3 regions of the Streptomyces sp. NPDC028991 genome follow, and region 2 is predicted to be linked to each of the others. Evidence: riboswitches for the same ligand, from Rfam matches in the RefSeq annotation. Region 2 holds a riboswitch; each other region holds the start of a gene.
What was found. A riboswitch is a leader RNA that binds a small molecule or an ion and turns the genes downstream of it on or off. The one in region 2 is predicted to bind cobalamin.

Region 1 (7,429 bases), on a different contig from region 2:
GCTTCGGGAGGGACGGTCGGAAGGGACTCCGGATGGGCTTCTGGAGGGGCATCCGGGGCCTTCGGAAGGGCTTCCGAACGGACTCCGGCGGAAGGGCACGTCGAGATATTTGCACGTCCCTGTGCAACAAACTACTCTGCCACTAGTCTGCACACCGATGGGCAATTAACTTTCCCTTGCTTGCCCTAGTTCCCCGGGAGCCCCCATGCCCCTCCTAGCCACCACACCCGTCGACAAGATGACCGGGCCCTACGCGCGGCGCTGGTGGGCGCTCCTCGTGCTGTGTCTGAGCCTGCTGATCGTCGTCATGGCCAACACGTCCCTGATCGTGGCCGCGCCTGCCATGACGGCCGACCTGGGCCTGAGCAGCAGTGACCTGCAGTGGGTCATCGACGGCTACACCGTCCCGTACGCCGCGCTGATGCTGGTGCTCGGCTCGATCGGCGACAAGTACAGCCGCCGCGGCGCGCTGATCACCGGCCTGGTGATCTTCGCGGGCGGGTCGGTGATGGGCAGCCTGGTGGACGAGACGGGGCTGGTCATCGCGGCTCGGGCGATCATGGGCGTGGGCGCCGCCGTCGTCATGCCGGCCACACTGTCGCTGCTGGTCGCGGTCTTCCCCAAGGGGGAGCGGGCCCGCGCCATCACGGCCTGGACCGCCACCTCCGGCCTGGCCATCGCGGTCGGTCCGCTGGTCGCGGGCTGGCTCCTGGAGGATCACGCCTGGGGTTCGACCTTCCTGGTCAACGTTCCCATCGCGGTCGCCGCCGTCGTCGGCGCGCTGGTCCTCGTCCCGCCGTCCAAGGCGGCCGGCATGGGCCGGATCGACTACGTGGGCGGTCTGCTCTCCATCGTCTCCGTCGGCAGCCTGGTCTACGCGAGCATCGAGGGCCCGCACTTCGGCTGGGGCGCCGGTCCGGTCGCCGCGGCCGTCGTCGCGGTCACCGGCCTGGCGGCCTTCGTGTGGTGGGAGCTGCGCCACCCGCACCCCATGCTGGACGTGCGCAGGTTCCTGCTGCGCCCCTTCAGCGGCTCGATGCTCGCCGTGCTGTTCTTCTTCTTCGGCACCTACGGCGCCATCTACTACGCCACGCAGTTCCTGCAGTTCGTGCTCGGCTACGGCGCCCTGGAGACCGGCGTACGGCTGCTGCCGCTGGCCGGGGCCGTGTTCGTCGGCGCCGCGGTGACCGGGAAGCTGACCCCGAAGCTGGGCGTCAAGGCGATGGTGGGCTCCGGCATGGTGATCGGCACCGTCGGGGTCTTCCTGCTGGCCCTCGTCGAGAAGGACTCCACCTACGCCGACTTCCTGGCCCCGATGCTGCTGCTCGGCCTCGCGATCGGGCTGAGCGTGTCCCCGGCCACCGACACCATCATGGGCTCCTTCCCGGAGAGCGAACTGGGTGTCGGCGGCGGTGCCAACGACACCGCGCTGGAACTCGGCGGCTCGCTCGGCATAGCCGTGCTGGGCTCCCTGCTCGGCACCGCCTACCGGGACGAACTCGCCGACCTGGTCGGAGGCCGGCTCCCGGCGGACGCGCTCGACACCGCCCAGGACTCCGTGGGCGGCGGACTGGCCGTCGCCGAGCGGCTCGCCACGAACCCCGCCGCCGGACCGCAGCAGGCCGAGGCCCTCGCCGACGCCGTGAACCAGGCCTTCGCCCACGGCGTCGCCACGACCAGCCTCGTCGGCGGGATCATCATGGCCGCCGGCACCCTGATCGTCCTCGCCGTCCTTCCCGGCCGCCGCGGCACCCGGCAGGGGCGGGAGGAGAAGCCGGCCGGGGAACGGGACGCGGAGTACAGCGACTCGGCCGGGTGAGTCGGAGCCGCCCCGCCCGGCGCTCCTTCAGCCGGTCAGGGCGGCCAGTTCCTCCGCCGTACGGGGGCCCGTCGCCCCGTCCGCCAACAGGCCCTGCGCGCGCAGCAGCCGGGCCGCCGCGACGCCCCACGGCAGGCGCAGCCCGGCCTGCCGCAGCAGTTCGGCGCGGGCCAGCGTCGGGGCCGTCGGGCCGGTGTGCACACCGGCCGGGGTGAGCAGGGCGGCGTCATCGGACCAGCGCAGGGCGAGGTCGACGTCGTGGGTGGCCATCACCACGGTGGTGCCGCCCGCGCGGAGCCGGTCGAGGGTGGCCAGCAGCCGTTCCTGGCCGTCCGGGTCCAGTCCGGCGGTGGGTTCGTCCAGGATCAGCACCCGGGGCCGCATCGCAACGGCTCCGGCGATCGCGGTCCGCTTGCGCTGCCCGTACGACAGCAGGTGGGTGGGCCGGTCGGCGAGCGCCGTGATGTCCAGGGCGGTGAGCGCCTCCTCGACCCGGGACCGGACCTCCGTGTCGGACAGGCCCAGGTTCAGCGGGCCGAAGGACACGTCCTGGGCCACCGACGCCGCGAACAGCTGGTCGTCCGGGTCCTGCACCACCAGCTGCACCGTGGTCCGCAACCGGGTCAGCCCCTTGCGGTCGTACGTCACCCGCTCACCGCCCACCGCCAACGTCCCCGCACGTGGCCGGAGTCCGCCGCTGAGCAGCCGCATCAGCGTGGTCTTGCCGCTGCCGTTGCGGCCCAGCAGCGCGAGCGCACGCCCCTCGCACACCGCGAAGTCCAGGCCGACGAGCACGTCCGGTCCCTCCTCGTACGCGAAGGACGCGCCCCGCAGCGCGACCAGGGCCGCCTTTGACGCCTCCGGCCCCGTCGCCTCCGGCCCCGTCGATTCCGCTCCCGTCGATTCGGCCACCGTCGGCTCCGCTCCCGTCGATTCCGCTCTCGCCGGCTCCGATCCCATCGATTCCGGTTCCGGTTCCGATTCCGACTCCGTCGACTCGCTCACGACAGGTGCCTTTCCAGTACGAGGGTGAGCGCGGCCAGCGCCGTCAGCAGTGCGACGCTCGCCGCCGTGAAGGGCACCGAAACGCGGGCCTCGGGCACCAGGACGCGCAGGGTGCCGTCGTAGCCGCGCCCCGCCAGACCGGTCTGGAGCCGCGCCGCCCGGTCGAAGGCCCGCACGAACGCCGTCGCTCCCAGCCCGCCGAGCGAACGCCAGGCGGCGGCCCGGGTGGTGTGGCCCAGCCGTGCGGCCTGCGCCTGCCTGACCCGGTGCACGGAGTCCAGCAGCAGGAAGCTCATGCGGTACGTCACCAGCGCCACGTCGACGACCGGCGCGGGCACCCCGGCCCGCACCAGGCGGGGCAGCAGATCCGACATCGGCGTGGTGAACGCGAACAGCAGCACTCCGAGGGAGGCCGCCGAGGTGCGCAGCAGAAGTTCACCGGCGCGCACCGGGCCGCCGTCCGCCGCCGTCAGGAACCCGCCCGGGCCACCGACCTGTACCAGCAGCGGCAGCGCCCCGGTCACGCAGAAGCCCAGCGGAACGCGGTACGCCCGCCACAGCCGACGTCCGGGCACCCGCGCCGCGCCGAGGAGCACGGCGAGCGCCGTCACCAGGACCAGCGCCGCGCCGGGCCAGGGCGGCAGCGAGATCGCGAGCACGGTCAGGCCCAGTCCGAGCACGGCCTTGTCCACCGGATGGCGACGGCGCCAGCGACTGCTGTGCGCCGCCGCGTCGATCGGCAGCACTCAGTCGCCCGCGGGAACGTCGCCCGCGGGAACGTCGCCCGCCGGGACGTCCCGCAGCGCTGCCGCTGCCCGCTCCTCGCCCTGTCGCCGGCCCCGGCGCAGCCCGAAGTAGTAGGCCAGCACGCCCGCGCCGATCGCGGCCTGCACGGCGAACAGCGCCGACTCGATCTCCCCGGACGGCGGCTCGTACAGCGGCGAGAACCAAGGCTCGTAGTCCGGCTCGATCTCCGTGATCGCCGTCTCCGCCTCGGCATCGGCGCCGGCGAACGGCTCCTCCTTGTGGTCGCCGAGACCCAGCACCAGCGGCAGCACCGCGAGCGCGGCCACGACGAGCAGCAGCAGGGCGTTGATCTTCGCGTTGCGGCTCATCGGGCCACCGCCTCCCGCTCGCCGGACGTGGTCTTGCCGGACTTGGCCGACAGAACGCCCAGCCGGGTCAGTTCACCCTTGCTGGACTGCACCAGCAGTCGCATCACGACCACCGTGAGCAGCCCCTCGCTCACCGCGAGCGGAACCTGCGTGACGGCGAAGATGGACCCGAACTTGCCGAGCGCGCCCAGGAACCCGCTGCCCGGGTCCGGGAACGCCAGCGCCAGTTGCACGCTGGTGACGCAGTACGTGGACAGGTCGGCGACGAACGCCCCGAAGAACACCGCGACCATCAGCGGCACGTCGTAGCGGCGCAGCAGCCGGTATACGGCGTATCCGGCCCAGGGGCCGACGATCGCCATCGAGAAGACGTTGGCGCCGAGGGTGGTCAGCCCGCCGTGCGCCAGCAGCAGTGCCTGGAAGAGCAGGGTGATGGTGCCCAGTACCGCCATGATCGGCGGACGGAAGAGGATGGCGCCCAGACCGGTGCCGGTCGGGTGCGAACAACTCCCGGTGACGGACGGCAGTTTCAGGGCCGACAGGACGAACGTGAAGGCCCCGGCGGCGCCGAGGAGCAGGGTGCTCTCCGGATGCTCCCTGACCTCACGGGTGAGTGAACGGACTCCGTGTACGACGAACGGCGCGGACGCGACACCCCAGGCGATCGCGTGCGCCGGTGGCAGAAAGCCCTCGGCTATGTGCATGGCTCAGCAGACCCTCTCCAGCACCTCGTGGATGGACGACGCGCCTTGGCCGGTCTCCTGGCTTACGGGTACCACCGCCCGTGCTCCGCCTTCCCGGGTCACAAGAACCCAGTGGCTGCCCGTGAGGGCCGGAGCCGGACTTCCCGATTCACAGTGGCGAGGGCCGCACCGGCATCACACCGGATTTCCCGTTCACCAAGGCGTGGCGACAGTAGTGCTCCCTCGAGGGTGGTGACAAGCGGGCCTCCGGTCCGGCCGGGCGTGCCGCCGCTCCCGCGGACAGACCCCGGGGCTGCGGAAACGGCCGCCGGCGCCGCTCCTCGCCCGGACGGGGCACTCGCGTCAGCCCGGCCGGCCCCGGCCCGTCCGCCGGACCACCACGTCGCGCATCCGCTGGGTGAGCGCGGTCGCGGCGGCGGTGAGGAACACGAAGCTGTAGACGATCTGCAGGACCGTCACGACCCGCGCGGCCTGGCCCCGCGGCGTGATGTCCCCGTAGCCGACCGTGGCGAGCGTCACCACGGTGAAGTACAGCGCGTCGACGCGGGTGCCCAGGCCGGTGAACTCGCCCGGCTGCTTGGCGAGGGCGTAGTACGTCGCCGAGAAGACGTGCACGGAGAGGACGATGAGCAGGGTGATGACCACACCGGGCCGGGTGTCCGGGCGTTCGAGGAGGACATGGCGGATCTGCCTCAGCAGCAGCGCCGCCACGGCGGTCAGCATCAGGGCGAACAGCAGCCAGCTCAGCAGGGGCCGCTGCGGGCCCAGGTGGTCCAGGGGAAGCAGGAAGTAGGCCACGACCACGCCCCCCGCGACGCCGGCCCGCATCAGCCAGGGCCGGGCCGCGCGCCAGGCGGTCCGGGGCCGGCTGCCGCCCGTGCGGCCCCCGCGCTCGTGGGTGGCGCGGCGCTCGGTCACCGTCCCGTCTCCGCGGCCGGGCCCGACGCCGGTGCCGATGCGGACGCCGGTTCCGGTGCGGTCCGGCGTACCAGCTGGGTGACGACGAAGGCGACGACCGACGCGGTGACGATCAGCGGCATCTGGTCGTACGCGTCCGCGCCGGTCAGCAACACCGCCAGCACCGAGCTGGCCAGCGGCAGCCCGGTCACCGCGGCCGACGCGGCGGAGATACCCAGGGCGAGGGCCGGGGCCGCGCCGAAGCCGGGGAGGCCGGAGCAGGCCATGGCCGTCGCCGTGCCCAGCAGTACGGCCGGGAAGATCGGGCCCCCGCGCAGGCTGCCCAGCGCGATGCCCCAGGCCAGCCCCTTGCAGGCCACGAGCGCGATCAGGGCGCCCACGGACCAGGCGTGCGGATGCGCGGCGAGCTGGGCCAGGGTGGCCTGCCCGGACAGTGCCGCCTCCGCCGGGGAACGGCCGGTGATCAGGGCGTACGCGGTGAGGCAGACGCCGACCGCCGTGGCGCAGGCGACGGTGCGTACGGCGGTGCGGTGCCGTGTCCAGGAGACGGTGCGGTAACCCAGCTCGCGGGCGAACGTGACCAGTACGGCGATCAGCGCCGCCGTGGGGACGCCCCACAGGAAGTCGCCCGCGTCCGGGTTGGCGCCCGGCGGCACGTCGTGCAGGGCCAGCGCGCCGATCCTCAGGCCGGTCCACTCACCGAAACCGGTGAAGACCAGGGCGCCCGCCGCACTGGCCAGCAGACAGGGCAGCAGCAGGGCGACCAGCTGCGCCCCGCCGAGCCCGGCCCCCTCGATGAGCAGCACCGCCGCCACCACCGGGCCGCCGAGGATGGTGGAGATCGCGGCGGTGGAGCCCGCCGTGGCCAGGATCGCGCCCGCCCGCGGGTCCCCGGCCGCGCCCGCCCGCCGCACCGCCAGCAGCGCGAGCCCGCTGCCGACGGCCATCAGCGGAGCCTCCGGTCCCAGCACCACGCCGAGCGGCAGCGTGGCGAGGGCCGCCAGGACGGCGCCGGGCAGCGCGCGCGGGCCGACGGGCGCGCCGCCCAGCCCGTTGACCGGCAGATGGCCGCCGCCGCCCGGCATCCGGGTCACGATCGGCGCCAGGATCAGCCCCGCCAGCACCAGTGCGGGCAGCGGCCACCACCAGGGCGGGGCGTCGTAACCGGCGGCCTCCGGCAGCGACGTCCACACCCAGTGCTGGAACTCGTGCTGGAGACCGACGAAGAAGAAGCAGGCCAGCGCGATGGGGACGCCCAGCAGTACACACAGCAGCAACAACCGCAGATAGCCGGGGCTGAGCAGGGTGCGCCGCAGGGACTGCTCGGCCCGGGCCGGCACCGCGTTCGCCGGCGGGGGCTGAGTCGTCACGGGCCCTCCTCGGTCCACCTCGCCCCTCGGCACCTGGTCCGACGGTCCGTCGCGCGCGTTCGCATGTGCGCCTCAGTAAACGTGAGGCGCGCGAGGGGCGCACCCGCACGATTCCGTTGCGGACGACCGTGCGCTCCGGCACGACCGAACCCGGATCACCCGTTCGGCGGGCCCACATGGCCGGGCGGGGCGGGTGCCCGCAGGCTCGGAGTGACCTGTCGGCGCCCCGGGGTGCCGGTGGGCGCAGTCCCGTACGGGGACCCGCAGAAAGGACTCCGCTCATGAGCCAGCACGCCGCACCTTCTCCCGGCACGCCGTCCCACGGCGCCGACGGACCGCGGCCCCCGCGATCGGCGGACCGCGCCGGCGGCTGGGTGACCGGCGGCGTCGTCTTCGCGGGCGTACTGATGCTGCTGAACGGCGCCCTCGCCGTCCTGCAGGGCATCGCGGCCATCGCCGAGGACGACGTGTACGCCCGCGTGGGCAGCTACGTCTACG
Region 2 (7,429 bases):
ATGCGACCGAGATATGCAGGGACCTTTCATTGCGCAAGCGGCAGATCGGGCGGACCGGGACCGGGTGTACCACCACCCGCCGAATGACGTGCCGGTACCGTTCCGAACGCACGTACCAGCGACGCCTGACGGCGCTGTGGACTAGACCAACAACGGCCCCGCAGGTATACAGAAGGGATCACGGAGCGTGCGGGGCCAGCCCGGCACGAAGCCGTGCCACGATGTGAGCCGTGGCCGACAGGGATATCGGTCGCTTCGGCACCCGGAGCCGGGAAGGCAGAGCATGAGCACCGACGTCAGCAGTGCGGAGAACGAGGGTGGGGCGACCGTCCGTACCGCGCGTGTGCCCAAGTACTACCGTCTGAAGAAGCATCTGCTCGACATGACCCGGACACAGGCGCCGGGCACGCCGGTCCCGCCGGAGCGCACGCTGGCCGCGGAGTTCGACACCTCGCGCACGACCGTGCGCCAGGCCCTTCAGGAACTGGTCGTCGAGGGCCGCCTGGAGCGCATCCAGGGCAAGGGCACCTTCGTCGCCAAGCCCAAGGTGTCGCAGGCCCTGCAACTCACCTCGTACACCGAGGACATGCGGGCACAGGGCCTCGAGCCCACCTCGCAGCTGCTGGACATCGGCTACATCACCGCCGACGACCGGCTCGCCGGGCTGCTGGACATCACGGCCGGCGGACGGGTGCTGCGCATCGAGCGGCTGCGCATGGCCAACGGAGAGCCGATGGCCATCGAGACCACCCACCTCAGCGCCAAGCGCTTCCCGGCGCTGCGCCGCTCCCTGGTGAAGTACACGTCCCTCTACACCGCGCTCGCCGAGGTGTACGACGTCCACCTCGCCGAGGCCGAGGAGACCATCGAGACCTCCCTGGCCACCCCGCGCGAGGCCGGCCTGCTCGGCACCGACGTCGGCCTGCCCATGCTGATGCTCTCCCGGCACTCCCGGGACCGGACGGGTCAGCCGGTGGAGTGGGTGCGCTCGGTGTACCGGGGCGACCGCTACAAGTTCGTGGCCCGCCTGAAGCGCCCCCAGGACTGACGCCGACCGTAGGGCGTACCAGGCAAATCCCTCCGCGCGTGACCGCGAAGTTGCAGTTGAGGACCGATATACGGACAAGGGCTTCCGCTTTCTCGACACCGTCACCTACATTTCGTGCGCACTGCACGAGGTGATCAGCGAGGGGACGGAGCCACCGCATGTCACAAGCCCCAGAAGTGAGCAGAGGGCCGGTGGTGACGCCGGTGCGCGTCGTCATCGGCCTCTGCCTGGCAGCACCGTTCGTCGCCATGCTGTGGGTCGGTTCGTACGCGAAGACAGACCCGGCCTTCATCGGCATACCGTTCTTCTACTGGTACCAGATGGCGTGGGTGCTCATCTCCACCGCGCTCACGGTGATCGCGTACAAGCTGTGGCAGCGTGACCAGCGCGCCCGCCGGGAAGGCGGGGCCAAGTGAACGACGGCGTGAACGGCGTCGCACTCGCCGTCTTCATCTTCTTCTTCGTCCTCGTCACCGCGATGGGCTTCCTGGCCGCCCGCTGGCGCCGGGCCGCGAACGACCAGAGCCTCGACGAGTGGGGCCTCGGCGGCCGCTCGTTCGGCACCTGGGTCACCTGGTTCCTGCTGGGCGGCGACCTGTACACGGCGTACACCTTCGTGGCCGTCCCCGCCGCGATCTACGCGGCGGGCGCGGCCGGCTTCTTCGCGGTGCCGTACACCATTCTGGTCTACCCGCTGATCTTCACCTTCCTGCCGCGGCTGTGGTCGGTCTCCCACAAGCACGGGTACGTGACGACCTCGGACTTCGTGCGCGGCCGCTTCGGCTCGAAGGGACTGTCGCTGGCGGTCGCCGTCACCGGCATCCTGGCGACGATGCCCTACATCGCACTCCAGCTGGTCGGCATCCAGGCCGTGCTGGACGTCATGGGAGTCGGCGGCGGCAAGGACACCAACTGGTTCATCAAGGACCTGCCCCTGCTCATCGCCTTCGGTGTGCTGGCCGCGTACACCTACTCGTCGGGGCTGCGCGCGCCCGCGCTGATCGCGTTCGTGAAGGACACGCTGATCTACATCGTGATCGCGGTGGCGATCATCTACATCCCGATCAAGCTGGGCGGCTTCGACGACATCTTCGCCTCGGCGAGCGACAAGTTCACCGAGTCCGGCAAGGGCGGGCTGGTGCCCGACCACGGCGGCCAGTGGACGTACGCCACCCTGGCGCTCGGCTCGGCGCTCGCGCTCTTCATGTACCCGCACTCGATCACCGCGACGCTGTCCTCGCGCAGCCGGAACGTGATCCGCCGCAACACCACCATCCTGCCGCTGTACTCGCTGATGCTCGGCCTGCTCGCGCTGCTGGGCTTCATGGCGATCGCGGCCGGGGTCAACGTGGAGAACGGGCAGCTGGCGATCCCGCAGCTGTTCGAGAACATGTTCCCGGACTGGTTCGCCGGCGTGGCGTTCGCGGCGATCGGCATCGGCGCCCTGGTCCCGGCGGCGATCATGTCGATCGCGGCCGCGAACCTCTTCACCCGCAACATCTACAAGGACTTCATCAGGCCGGACGCCACCCCGGCCCAGGAGACCAAGGTCTCCAAGCTGGTGTCCCTGATGGTGAAGGTGGGCGCGCTGGTCTTCGTCCTCGGCATGGACAAGACGGTCGCGATCAACTTCCAGCTGCTCGGCGGCATCTGGATCCTGCAGACCTTCCCGGCCCTGGTCGGCGGCCTGTTCACCCGCTGGTTCCACCGCTGGGCGCTGCTCGGCGGCTGGGCGGTCGGCATGATCTACGGCACGGTCGCCGCGTACGGTGTCGCCTCGCCGACGCAGAAGCACTTCGGCGGCTCCTCGAAGGAGATCCCGGGCATCGGCGAGATCGGCTACATCGGCCTCACCGCCTTCGTGCTGAACATCCTGGTCACCGTGGTCCTGACCTTCGTCATGCGGGCGGTCAAGGCCCCCGACGGCGTCGACGAGACGAAGCCGGGCGACTACACGGCGGACGCGGGCGACCCGGGCGTCGAGGTGGAGCTGCCGCCGGCCACGGCGGGCACCTCGCACTGACCCCTGGCAAGCGGCGGGCCGTCGGAGAAATCCGGCGGCCCGTTGTCGTACCCGTCGGGCACACTCGGCCGCATGGACTTCGTGATCCGGCAGGCGGCAACGGACGAGTACGACGCCCTCGGTGAGATCACCGCGCAGGCCTATCTGCGGGACGGCCTCCTCGACTTCGGGGAGAGCGACGCGTACCTCGGCGAGCTGAGGAACGTGGCCAAGCGTGCGGCGGGCGCCGAGGTGCTGGTCGCCGCGGCGGACGGCCGGGTGCTCGGCGGCGTGACCTTCGTGCCGTCCGGTGGCCCCATGGCCGACATCGCCCGGCCCGGCGAGGCCGAGATACGGATGCTCGCCGTCGCCCGCGAGGCACGCGGACGCGGGGTGGGCGAGGCCCTCGTACGGACCTGCGTCGACCGTGCCCGGGCCGTCGAGGGCTGTGCGCGCGTCGTGCTGTCGACCCAGCGCACCATGCGCACCGCCCACCGCCTCTACGAACGGCTGGGCTTCGTCCGCACCCCCGGCCGCGACTGGAACCCGCTGCCGGAGCTCGACGACATCACCCTGCTCACCTATGAGCTGACGCTCTGAAACCAGCGCGGCCCCTTCAGGAGCCCACCGCGACACAACATGTGGGGGTGCTCACCGAGCACGGCACAAGATGTATGCTCATGCTCGCTGTCGCCGCAGGGGAATCCGGTGCGAATCCGGAACTGTCCCGCAACGGTGTACTTGTGCGTGTTCGCGTGTCCGTCGTATCTGCGTGAGCGCGCACTGGCTTCAGTCCGAGGACCTGCCGACAGTGCGCCCGTACCGTCCCGGTCCGGGTGCCTGACGTCCGGGCCTCGTGGAGTGGGCCGGTGGACGCGACGCCGCGTGCGCTCGTGAGCTGCCCCGCCCTCCCCCAGGCCCCGTGCCGAGCGAGGGAGTGCCCCACGTGACCATCGCGCCAGCCGACCCGGTTTCAGCGGCCCCGGTGACGAGTTCAGCGGCCCCGGTGTCCGCCGAGGAGCCCGACGGGCCCGGTGCCGCGTTGCTGCGGACCCTGACCGAGCTGACCGCCGATCTCCCCGACGCCGACCCGGGCCGGGTCGCCGCCGCCGCGCTGCGCGGCCGGTCCGCCCGTGCGGACGGGTCGGAGCTGCGGGAGCTCGCCACGGAGGCGGCGGCCGGGCTCATCTCGGAGGACCCGGTCTACTCCAGGCTGGCCGCCCGGCTGCTGACCATCGCCATCCGCGCCGAGGCCGCCTCGCAGGGCGTCACCTCCTTCACCGAGTCGGTCGCCACCGGCCACCGCGAGGGCCTGATCGCCGACCGCACCGCCGAGTTCGCCCGGCTGCACGCGGACCGGCTGGACGCGCTGGTCAACCCGGCCGCCGACGACCGCTTCGGCTACTTCGGGCTGCGCACCCTGTACAGCCGCTACCTGCTCCGGCACCCGATCACCCGCAAGGTCGTCGAGACGCCCCAGCACTTCATGCTGCGGGTGGCCGCCGGCCTCGCCGAGGACGACACCACGCGTTCGGTCGACGAGGTGGCCGCGCTCTACGGGCTGATGAGCCGCCTCGACTACCTCCCCTCCTCCCCCACCCTGTTCAACTCCGGCACCCGGCACGCCCAGATGTCGTCCTGCTACCTCCTGGACTCGCCCAGGGACGAGCTGGACTCCCTCTACGACCGCCTCCACCAGGTCGCCCGCCTCTCCAAGCACGCGGGCGGCATCGGCATCGCCTACTCCCGCGTCCGCGCCCGGGGTTCGCTGATCCGCGGCACCAACGGGCACTCCAACGGCATCGTCCCGTTCCTGAAGACGCTGGACGCCTCGGTCGCCGCCGTGAACCAGGGCGGCCGGCGCAAGGGCGCGGCGGCGGTCTACCTGGAGACCTGGCACGCGGACATCGAGGAGTTCCTGGAGCTGCGGGACAACACCGGTGAGGACGCCCGCCGCACGCACAATCTCAACCTGGCGCACTGGATCCCCGACGAGTTCATGCGCCGGGTGGACGCCGACGGGCAGTGGTCGCTGTTCTCGCCCGTGGACGTGCCCGAGCTGACCGACCTGTGGGGCGCGGAGTTCGACGCGGCCTACCGCGAGGCGGAGGAGGCCGGCCTCGCCCGCAAGACCCTGCCCGCCCGTGAGCTGTACGGCCGCATGATGCGCACCCTCGCGCAGACCGGCAACGGCTGGATGACCTTCAAGGACACCGCCAACCGCACCGCCAACCAGACGGCGGAGCCCGGTCACGTCGTCCACTCCTCCAACCTCTGCACCGAGATCCTGGAGGTCACCGACGACGGGGAGACGGCGGTCTGCAACCTGGGCTCGGTGAACCTGAGCGCCTTCGTGGACCCGGCCTCCCAGGACATCGACTGGGAGCGTCTGGACGACACCGTCCGCACGGCCGTCACCTTCCTGGACCGGGTCGTCGACATCAACTTCTACCCGACCGAGCAGGCGGGCCGCTCCAACGCCCGCTGGCGCCCGGTCGGCCTCGGCGCGATGGGCCTCCAGGACGTCTTCTTCCAGCTGCGTCTGCCCTTCGACTCGCCGGAGGCCAAGGCCCTCTCCACCCGCATCGCCGAGCGGATCATGCTCGCCGCGTACGAGACCTCCGCCCACCTCGCGGAACGGAACGGCCCGCTGCCGGCCTGGGAGAAGACCCGTACGGCCCGGGGTGTGCTGCACCCCGACCACTACGGTGTCGAGCCCGCCTGGCCGGAGCGCTGGGCGGCGCTTCGCGAGCGCATGGCCACGACCGGGCTGCGCAACTCCCTGCTCCTGGCCATCGCGCCGACCGCCACCATCGCCTCCATCGCGGGCGCCTACGAGTGCATCGAGCCGCAGGTCTCCAACCTGTTCAAGCGCGAGACGCTGTCCGGTGAGTTCCTCCAGGTCAACTCGTACCTGGTGAAGGACCTCAAGCGGCTCGGCGTGTGGGACGCCCGTACCCGCGAGGCGCTGCGCGAGGCGGGCGGCTCGGTACAGGGGTTCTCCTGGATCCCCGAGGACGTCCGCGCGCTGTACCGCACCGCCTGGGAGATCCCGCAGCGCGGCCTGATCGACATGGCCGCCGCCCGCACCCCGTACCTCGACCAGGCCCAGTCCCTGAACCTCTTCCTGGAGACGCCGACCATCGGGAAACTCTCCTCGATGTACGCGTACGCCTGGAAGCGGGGCCTGAAGACCACGTACTACCTGCGCTCGCGCCCGGCGACCCGTATCGCCCGCGCGGCAGCCCGGGCCACCGTCCCCGCGCAGGCCACCCCGGACCCCGATGCGGTCGCCTGCTCCCTGGAAAACCCCGAGTCCTGCGAGGCCTGCCAGTAATGACCGAGAACACCAAGAACCTGCTCGACCCTGGCTTCGAGCTGACCCTCCGCCCCATGCGCTACCCCGACTTCTACGAGCGCTACCGGGACGCCATCAAGAACACCTGGCACGTGGAGGAGGTCGACCTCCACTCGGACGTCGCCGACCTGGCGAAGCTCAGCCCCATGGAGCAGCACCTGATCGGCCGGCTGGTGGCCTTCTTCGCCACCGGCGACTCGATCGTCGCGAACAACCTGGTGCTGACCCTCTACAAGCACATCAACTCGCCCGAGGCCCGGCTGTACCTGTCCCGCCAGCTCTTCGAGGAGGCCGTCCACGTCCAGTTCTATCTGACGCTGCTGGACACCTACCTGCCCGACCCGGAGGACCGCGCCGCCGCCTTCGCGGCCGTGGAGAGCATCCCGTCCATCCGCGAGAAGGCGGAGTTCTGCTTCAAGTGGATGGACTCGGTGGAGTCGATCGACCGCCTGGAGACCAAGGCCGACCGCCGCCGCTTCCTGCTCAATCTCATCTGCTTCGCCGCGTGCATCGAGGGCCTGTTCTTCTACGGCGCCTTCGCCTACGTCTACTGGTTCCGGAGCCGGGGTCTGCTGCACGGCCTGGCCACCGGCACCAACTGGGTGTTCCGGGACGAGACGATGCACATGTCCTTCGCCTTCGACGTCGTCGACACCGTGCGCAAGGAGGAGCCGGAGCTGTTCGACGACGCCCTCCAGCAGGAGGTCACCGGCATGCTGAGGGAGGCCGTCGAGGCCGAGCTGCAGTTCGCGCGCGACCTGTGCGGTGACGGCCTCCCGGGCATGAACACCGACTCGATGCGGCAGTACCTGGAGTGCGTGGCCGATCAGCGCCTGACGCGTCTCGGCTTCGCCCCGGTGTACGGCTCCGAGAACCCCTTCTCCTTCATGGAGCTCCAGGGCGTTCAGGAGCTGACCAACTTCTTCGAGCGGCGCCCCTCGGCGTACCAGGTGGCGGTGGAGGGCACCGTCGACCTGTCCGAGGACTTCTGAGTCCTCGGAGCCTGCCGAGTCTCCTTGCC
Region 3 (7,429 bases), on a different contig from region 2:
GTCGGCAGGGCGAGCGAGGCCCGCTGCACACCGTTCGTCAAGTCCGCTGTCTGGCGGGGATCCTGGATGTTGTTCGCCCAGCCGGAGAAGTAGATGACACCGCCGATGTGGTACTTGGCGATGAGCTCGGCCACGGTACGGACGCCGAGTTCCCTGGAGTTGCGTTCCTGGTCGAACTGGCTGGGTGAAGTCGCCGACGTACCGTAGAAGTACGGCACGAACAGCTGGCCGATCTTCGCCTCGATGCTCATCTTGGAGATGATCTTCTTGAGGCGGTGGTCGCGACGGTGCGCGACCGCGGGGGTGGCCGCCGCGCCCACGGCGCCCGTCGCGCCGGCGGCGACCACGGTCGCGGAGGCGAGAACGGTCCGTCTGGACAGACTCCGGTCCTGCATGCGGACATGCTCCTTCCAGCCTTGCCCAGCAAGGGAATTGAAGGAAAACGCGAAGGGCTTCGAACAGCGGGTAACGTAGCCCGCCTTTCACGGGCAGGGCAATAGGTCTAGACAAGCGTGTCAATCATCTTCCCGTCCGTGCGAAATGGTGGTGCGCGTCTGCCCGGACCACCGATACGCGCACGGTGCCGCAGGGCATCCTCCGAACACGATTGGCCCCGCTCCCTTTGCCCCGGACGATGTGGGTACCCAGGGTGGGAACATCGGGTGGTGAAAGGAGCGACCATGACATCCCTCTCCGCGGTGCGCGGGCGGTGTGCTCTTGTCACAGGTGCGCTCGTCCTGGCCATGACCGCGAGCGGATGCGGTGGGGACGACGAGTTCTCCCTGCCGGACTGGGAGGCGCCGGGCCAGAACGGCCGTGTCGGCGATCTGATGATCCGGTACGCGCACGTGGCTGAACCGCAGGACGGTCCGTGGCAGCCCGGAGACGACGTCCCCGCCTACGTGTGGCTCTACAACAAGGGCGACGAGGCCGACAAGCTCGTGGGCGCCGAGACGCCGGCCGCGGCCTCGGTGGACTTGGTGGACTCCGACGGCAAGGTGCTGACCGGCGGGGTCGACCTCCCGGTGGGCCGGCTCGTCCAACTGGAGCGGGACAGGACGCACCTGGTGCTGCGCGACGTGAACCGGCAGATCAGGGGCGGCGACTTCATGAAGTTCACCATGCGGTTCGAGAAGGCCGGCACGACCACCTTCAACATTCAGGCACAGGTGCCCGCCTACGAGGAAAGCCCCTCGCCGACCGGGTGAACCGCTCGTGCCGCCGCTCGTGCCGCCGCTCGTGCCGCCGACCGGGTGAACCGCTCGTGCCGCCGGCCGTGCCGCCGGCCGTGGTGTCATGGGCGTTGTTCACCGGCCAGGGGCCCGCTGTCCAGCTCCGGACTGTCACGCCGGAGCGTGCATTGCCCGGCGGCTCGTGAACCGGGCGGCGCGCACTCGTTCGCCGTTTCCCTCGGGCGACCCTTGCGGCCGCTGAGCGGCGTACGGGCCCCGCGGCTGCCTTGCCGCCGGTGCGCGGCATGCGACCCGGTACCGGCAGCCCGGCGCCCTTGAGGCGTCGGCCACCCGCCGCGGCCCTTCCCAGGTGGCGCGGACGGGCACGGGCACCACCATCGGGTGGTCCTTCAGCCGCGTGGCTCTTCGGGGAGGAACGTCACCTGCGGGGCGCCCGTGCGCGGATGGGTGGCGACCTCCGCCGCCACTCCGTAGACCTCGGCCAGGAGCCGCGGGGTGAGTATCTCGGCCGGCGGGCCGGAGGCGGTGACCTCGCCGGCGTGCAGGACGTAGAGGCGGTCGCAGTAGTAGGCGGCCAGGTTGAGATCGTGCAGGGCGAGCAGCACGGTCGTGGGCAGACGGCGCAGGGTGCCGAGCACCGACAGTTGGTGGCGGACGTCGAGGTGGTTGGTGGGTTCGTCGAGGACGAGGAGGGTGGGCCGTTGGGCGAGGGCGCGGGCGATGAGGACGCGCTGGCGTTCGCCGCCGGAGAGCCGGTCGAAGGGGCGGTCGGCCAGGTGGACGGCGTCGACCGCCAGGAGCGCGGAGTCGATGAGCCCGGCGTCCTCGGGGGTGTCGCCGGCGAGGAGCCGTTTGTGCGGGGTGCGGCCCATGGCGACGACCTCCCGGACGGCGAGATCGAAGTCGGCCGCCGAGTCCTGGACCACCGCGGCCACGGTGCGGGCCAGTTGCCGCACCGGCAATGACCAGGCGTCGCCTCCGTCGACCCGGACCTGACCGGCGTCCGGGCGCAGGACACGGTAGACGGTGCGCAGGAGGCTGGACTTGCCGCTGCCGTTGGGACCGACGAGGCCGATGGTCTCGCCCGGGCGGGCGGTCAGGGACACGTCGCGCACCAGGTGGCGCGCTCCGGCGGTGAGCGTGACGCCGTCGACGCTCAGTTCGGTCGCGGTCATGCCACTCCTCGGTCGGTGCCGCGCCGGGCGTCCCGGCGCATCAGCCACAGGAAGAACGGCCCGCCGCACAGGGCCGTGAGCACGCCGACGGGTATCTCCGTCGGCGCGGCGATCGTCCGTGCGGCGATGTCCGCCCAGATGAGGAAGACCGCTCCGCCGAGTGCCGCCGTCGGCAGGACCCGGCGGTGGTCGCCGCCGACGAACAGGCGCACGATGTGGGGCATCATCAGGCCGACGAAGCCGATCGGTCCGGCCGCCGCGACCAGTACGCCGGTGACGAGGGAGAGCAGGACGAACAGGCGGGCGCGGAAGCGGGCCACGTCCAGTCCCATGGTGGTGGCCGCCTCCTCGCCGGCCAGCAGCAGGTTCAGGTTGCGCGCCTGGGCCATGAGGACGCCGACGCCGAGCAGCAGGGCCGCGCCCGGCAGCCACAGGGTGCCCCAGTTGACCCCGCCGAGGCCGCCGAGGGTCCAGGCGAGGACCGCGCGGGCCTCGTTGCCCCGGTCGGTGGTGAGCAGCAGCAGATTGAGCACCGCGGTGAGCACCGCCGCGATCGCCACTCCGGACAGCACGAGCCGCGACGAGGTGATGCGTCCGCCGGTGCGCGCGGTGGCGTACACGAGCAGGAGCGCGCCCAGGGCGCCCACGAAGGCGGCCACCGACAGGGAGACCGGCCCGAAGAGGGTGACCCCGAAGACGATCACGGCGACCGCGCCGAGGGACGCCCCCGAGGAGACGCCAAGCAGGTACGGCTCTGCGAGCGGGTTGCGCACCAGGGCCTGTAGCGCGGTGCCGACCACCGCCAGGCCGGCGCCGGTGACCGCACCGAGCAGTACCCGCGGCGCCCGCACGTCCACCACGATGGTCTCCCGGGCCCGCGACCAGCCGGGCTCCTGCCAGTCGGCACCCAGCGCGTGCGTCACGATGCCCCACACCTCGCCGGGCGGCACCCGGACGGAGCCGATCGCGAGGCCCGCCGTGGCGGAGACGACGAGCAGGGTGGTGAGTACGAGCAGCGTGACCGCCAACCCCGTACGGCCCGCCCCTGGCTCGGTCGTCTTCCACCGTTGAGCCGTCCGTTCGGTGGACGTGTCGGTGGCGGCCTGGGTCACCGGAAGCTCTCGGGGTGCAGTCCGCGGGCCAGGTCGTCGACCGCGTAGGCCGAGCGGATTCCTACCAGGGTGGCGGTCAGCGGCAGGACGACGAACCGCTTGTTCCTGACGGCGGGCACGTCGGCGAGCGCGGGTTGGGAGAGCAGGAACCTCTTCTTCTCCTCGACGCTTCCGGCGCCCGCGTAGTCGTAGATGGCGATGACCTCCGGCCTGCGCTCGACGACTTGCTCCCAGGAGACGTCGCCGAAGACGTCGTCGAGGTCGGCGAAGACGTTCTCGCCGCCGGCCAGCCGGATCAGCTCGGTGCCCAGGCTCTTGCCGCCCGCGGTGAACGCGCTCTTGTCGCCGCTGTCGTAGAGGAAGACGGGCACCTCTGGCTCGCCCGCGACCTCGGCGGCGGCCTTGCCGACGCGGTCCTCGAGGTCGGTGACCAGCCTGTCGGCCCGGTCCGGGACACCGAAGATCCTGCCGATGGCGCGGATCTCGTCGTAGGTGTCCCGCATCGTCACCCGCTTCTCGCCGCAGTACTCGCGGTTGAGGTAGGTGTCGATGCCGGCGTCGGCGAACGCCTTGCGGGACCGGCCCTCGTTCTCGGCGAAGGCGCTGCCGTAACCGCCGTAGACGAGATCGGGTTCGGCGTCCAGGACCGTCTCGAACGACGGTTCCTTCTCCGCCAGCTCGGGGATCGCCTCGTAGTCCTTCTTCAGCTCGGGCAGGACGGCGGAGTCGGGGAAGGCCGTGCCGGCCATCCGGTCCTTCAGGCCGAGGGCGAGCATGAGTTCCGCCGGGTGCTGGTGGATGGTGACCACCCGTGACGGCGGCCTGTCGTACGTCGTCCTCACGCCGCAGTTGTCGATGGTGACCGGGAAGCCGGTGGGCACGGCCGTGGTGGCCTTCGCGTCCCCGCCGCCCTCGTCGGACGGACCGCAGCCGGTGGTCAGCAGTACTGACGAAAGAGCCATGGCGGCGGCCGTGGCACGAAGGAACCCGCGCGTGCGGGCAGGGGTGAACAGCTGGGACACGTGAAGCCTCCTGGAGTCCGCGCTCCTCGGATCGGGCCCGCGACGGACCAGTGTCCTGACTCCCGGATCGACGTTCCCTCCGCCTTCCCGCGCGGGGCGCAGTGGCGTGTCGGAGGGGCGCTCCCCGGTCACAGTGGCGGGACCGTGCCGGATTCGCACCGGCTTCCTGTCTCCCGTCGCGGCGATGACCAGGTGATCCTACGTTTCCCCGAGCCGACGGCGAAAGGGCGTGCGGACCCGGCCGCACGCCCCGAGCCTCCCGCACGCCTCGCGGACAGCCTGGTACGGGGGTGGCAGCGCACTCTTCTGCGGCTGGCCCGCCCGGCCCGTCGGCCCGCGACGGCCCCCTCACGCCCAGGAGTCGGACCGAAGGCCGGTACCGGGCGGGCGGTGCGGCGTCCCGGGGTGGGATGATGGCCGACGACAAGGCGACGGCGGAACGAGGAAGCCGGTGCGAATCCGGCGCGGTCCCGCCACTGTGATCGGCGAGCGAGTCCCGACAGGCCACTGCCCGGCAACGGGTGGGAAGGCAGGGACGAGCATTGACCCGAGAGCCAGGAGACTCACGCGGTCGCTACCTCGACGGACCACCGGGGCGGATCTCCCCGGAGAGAGGGACGGCACCGCATGCCCGCAACGCCGGCCGGACGAACGACGGACGACACGAGGGCCGCAACGGCCACCGCCCCGGTGCCGTGCCGCATCGTCGTGTGCCGCGACTGCTGCTGCGGCAGCCCCAAAGTGACCGGCGTCGACCACACGGCCCAGACCGAGCGCCTGCGCGCCGCGGCACCGGTACGCGTCTCCGACTGCCTCGACGTCTGCGACCAGGCCAACGTCATCGTCGTACAGCCCTCCGCCGAAGGCCGCGCCGCCGGTGCCCGGCCCGTCTGGCTGGGGCTCGTCAACGACCCGGACGCGACCGAGGACATCGCCGCGTGGGCACGCGCGGGCGGGCCGGGCGTGGCACCCCTGCCGGACATTCTCGACCTGTACGCCATCACGCCGCCGCGACGGCGTACGGCCCCCTGACCGTACGGACGGAGAGCCGGAGGCAGGACGGGAACCGGGCACGACCGCCGGTGCCTCAGCCGCGTCCGTCACCCCCGCCCCGCATGAACGGGGCCGGCCTCGGCGGCCTCTTCGCCCCCCACCGGCGTTGTCGACGAGGCCCCGCCGCATCGCCCTGGACCAGGCGCGCCCGGCCCGGCTCCTGGCGCCGCTCGCCGGCGTACGCGTGGTGGAGCCGCCGTACGAGGCCGTGCCGTCGCGGGAGGCCATGTGGTGGCACCCGTGCACACCCACGACGCGGCCCACACCCGGCTGCGTGAGACCGCCGCCCGCGTCGGCGGGCGGACGGCCGATGAGCCCGAGGGGCCGGCGGGTGGTCCGCGCACGGGAAAGAACTGCCGCCGCTCAGCGGCGCGGACCGCGCGCCCGACGTCAATCCGGTGGAACGCGAGGTGACGTGCCGCGCGGTGCACTACCGTCTCGCATGTCGAACACGGTGACGAACGGGGGCGGTTGGATGTTGGCGGAGGGTATGGCCGCGCTGGCCGCCGCCGGAGGCGCGGCGGTCGTCCAAGCGGCCGGGACCAGCGCCTGGCAGGGCCTGCAGCAGTCGGTCGCGCGGTGGTTCGCCCGGGGCGACGGGGAGCGTGAGCGCGTCGAGCTGGAACGGCTCGACCATAGTGCGGCCGCGCTGGAAGCCGTACCGGACGACGAACGGGCCGGCGTGCGCAGCGGCCAGCAAGGCGCCTGGCAGGCCCGCTTCGAGCAGGCGTTGGAGAATCTGAGCGCCTCCGAGCGCGAGGAGGCCGCCGAGATCCTGCGGGCCCTGCTGCAGACACACGCCCCGGCGGACGGAGCGGAGGCGCCCGCCGACGGCCCGACGATCCGCGGCAACGTGGACATCCGGGCCGATCACGGTTCCGCGGCGGCGGTGCAGATGCGTGACGTCACCGTCGGAACCCCTCCGCAGCCGGGTCCGCAGCAGGGCTGAGCGGGCTCGGAGGCGGTCAGGCCCCGCACGTCACGGCAGACATGGTCGTCTCGGCCACCACTGGAGGATTCGCGGTCGGGCACGCCGACAGCATCACGTACTACGCTTCCGCGCCGGAGCCCGGGGACGGTCACCGCGCCGTGCGGACGAGCGGCCCCGGGCACCGGCTCGGCTCGTACCTGAGAGCCGTCCGGTCGGCAGCCGATCAACTTCCGCACCCCGGGCTGGCACCGGAGCTCGACGCGCCGTCACTGGCCGATGTCTACGTGCCGCGGCGCACCTCGCTCCGGGCCGCGCGGGCTCCCGCGGCCGCCGAACACGTCTTCACCGGCGACGGACCGATCCGGGTCCTGCTGGCCGGACCGGGCCACGGCAAGTCGACGCTGCTGCGGCAGCACCTGCTGTCCGCCTCCCGGCACCTGCTGACGACGGAGGCGGACCCCGCCTCCCCGGCACCCGCCTTCCCGGTGCTGGTCCGCGCCGGCGACCTGGTGGGTGCGCCCCTGCTGGCGCCCGCCCTGGCGCACGCGGTGACCGAGGAGTACGGTCCCTTCGGGCTGCGCGAGGTGTTGACCGAGGACTTCTTCCGCCGCCCTCCGCGTCTCGGCGCGCGGTGGCTGGTGATGGTCGACGGCCTTGACGAGGTGCCCGACCGGACGGCCCGGGTGTCCCTCCTCGACCGCCTCGCCCGCGAAGCCGTGCAGACGGACACGCCCTACCGGTTCCTCGTCGCGACCCGCCCCCTGCCCGGCGGCGAACTCGACCGGCTGCCCCGCGCCGCCGACCACTTCACGCTGGAGCCCTTCACGGACGACGACGTGCGCACCTACGCGCACAGACGTCTGCGCGCTCTGCCCGACGCCGACCGTCACGTCCGGGCGTTCCTGCACGGTGTCCGCCGGACCCGGCTGGAGGAACTGGCCCG

Region 1: it holds a riboswitch for cobalamin, as region 2 does, so the genes downstream of both, ACZ4V1_RS21850 (energy-coupling factor ABC transporter permease) here and ACZ4V1_RS21380 (ribonucleoside-diphosphate reductase subunit alpha) in region 2, are expected to answer to the same signal.
Region 3: it holds a riboswitch for cobalamin, as region 2 does, so the genes downstream of both, ACZ4V1_RS18495 ((2Fe-2S) ferredoxin domain-containing protein) here and ACZ4V1_RS21380 (ribonucleoside-diphosphate reductase subunit alpha) in region 2, are expected to answer to the same signal.

The regions. Positions count from the first base shown of each region.
Region 1 is NZ_JBVHVP010000011.1:39,965-47,393, forward strand. It holds gene ACZ4V1_RS21830 (MFS transporter) at 206-1,819, shown strand; gene ACZ4V1_RS21835 (ATP-binding cassette domain-containing protein) at 1,847-2,662, opposite strand; gene cbiQ (cobalt ECF transporter T component CbiQ) at 2,821-3,570, opposite strand; gene ACZ4V1_RS21845 (energy-coupling factor ABC transporter substrate-binding protein) at 3,571-3,939, opposite strand; gene ACZ4V1_RS21850 (energy-coupling factor ABC transporter permease) at 3,936-4,643, opposite strand; cobalamin riboswitch at 4,674-4,858, opposite strand; gene ACZ4V1_RS21855 (potassium channel family protein) at 4,986-5,471, opposite strand; gene ACZ4V1_RS21860 (chloride channel protein) at 5,558-6,931, opposite strand; gene ACZ4V1_RS21865 (DUF7144 family membrane protein) at 7,213-7,429, shown strand, end outside.
Region 2 is NZ_JBVHVP010000010.1:174,799-182,227, forward strand. It holds gene ACZ4V1_RS21360 (GntR family transcriptional regulator) at 284-1,048, shown strand; gene ACZ4V1_RS21365 (DUF3311 domain-containing protein) at 1,207-1,464, shown strand; gene mctP (monocarboxylate uptake permease MctP) at 1,461-3,071, shown strand; gene ACZ4V1_RS21375 (GNAT family N-acetyltransferase) at 3,144-3,650, shown strand; cobalamin riboswitch at 3,725-3,874, shown strand; gene ACZ4V1_RS21380 (ribonucleoside-diphosphate reductase subunit alpha) at 3,997-6,387, shown strand; gene ACZ4V1_RS21385 (ribonucleotide-diphosphate reductase subunit beta) at 6,387-7,400, shown strand.
Region 3 is NZ_JBVHVP010000008.1:87,338-94,766, reverse strand. It holds gene ACZ4V1_RS18520 (glycoside hydrolase family 3 protein) at 1-395, opposite strand, end outside; gene ACZ4V1_RS18515 (copper chaperone PCu(A)C) at 681-1,208, shown strand; gene ACZ4V1_RS18510 (ABC transporter ATP-binding protein) at 1,583-2,368, opposite strand; gene ACZ4V1_RS18505 (FecCD family ABC transporter permease) at 2,365-3,480, opposite strand; gene ACZ4V1_RS18500 (ABC transporter substrate-binding protein) at 3,477-4,442, opposite strand; cobalamin riboswitch at 4,531-4,708, opposite strand; cobalamin riboswitch at 4,919-5,067, shown strand; gene ACZ4V1_RS18495 ((2Fe-2S) ferredoxin domain-containing protein) at 5,130-5,534, shown strand; partial or broken gene ACZ4V1_RS18490 (hypothetical protein) at 5,671-5,969, shown strand; gene ACZ4V1_RS18485 (hypothetical protein) at 6,046-6,504, shown strand; gene ACZ4V1_RS18480 (NACHT domain-containing protein) at 6,546-7,429, shown strand, end outside.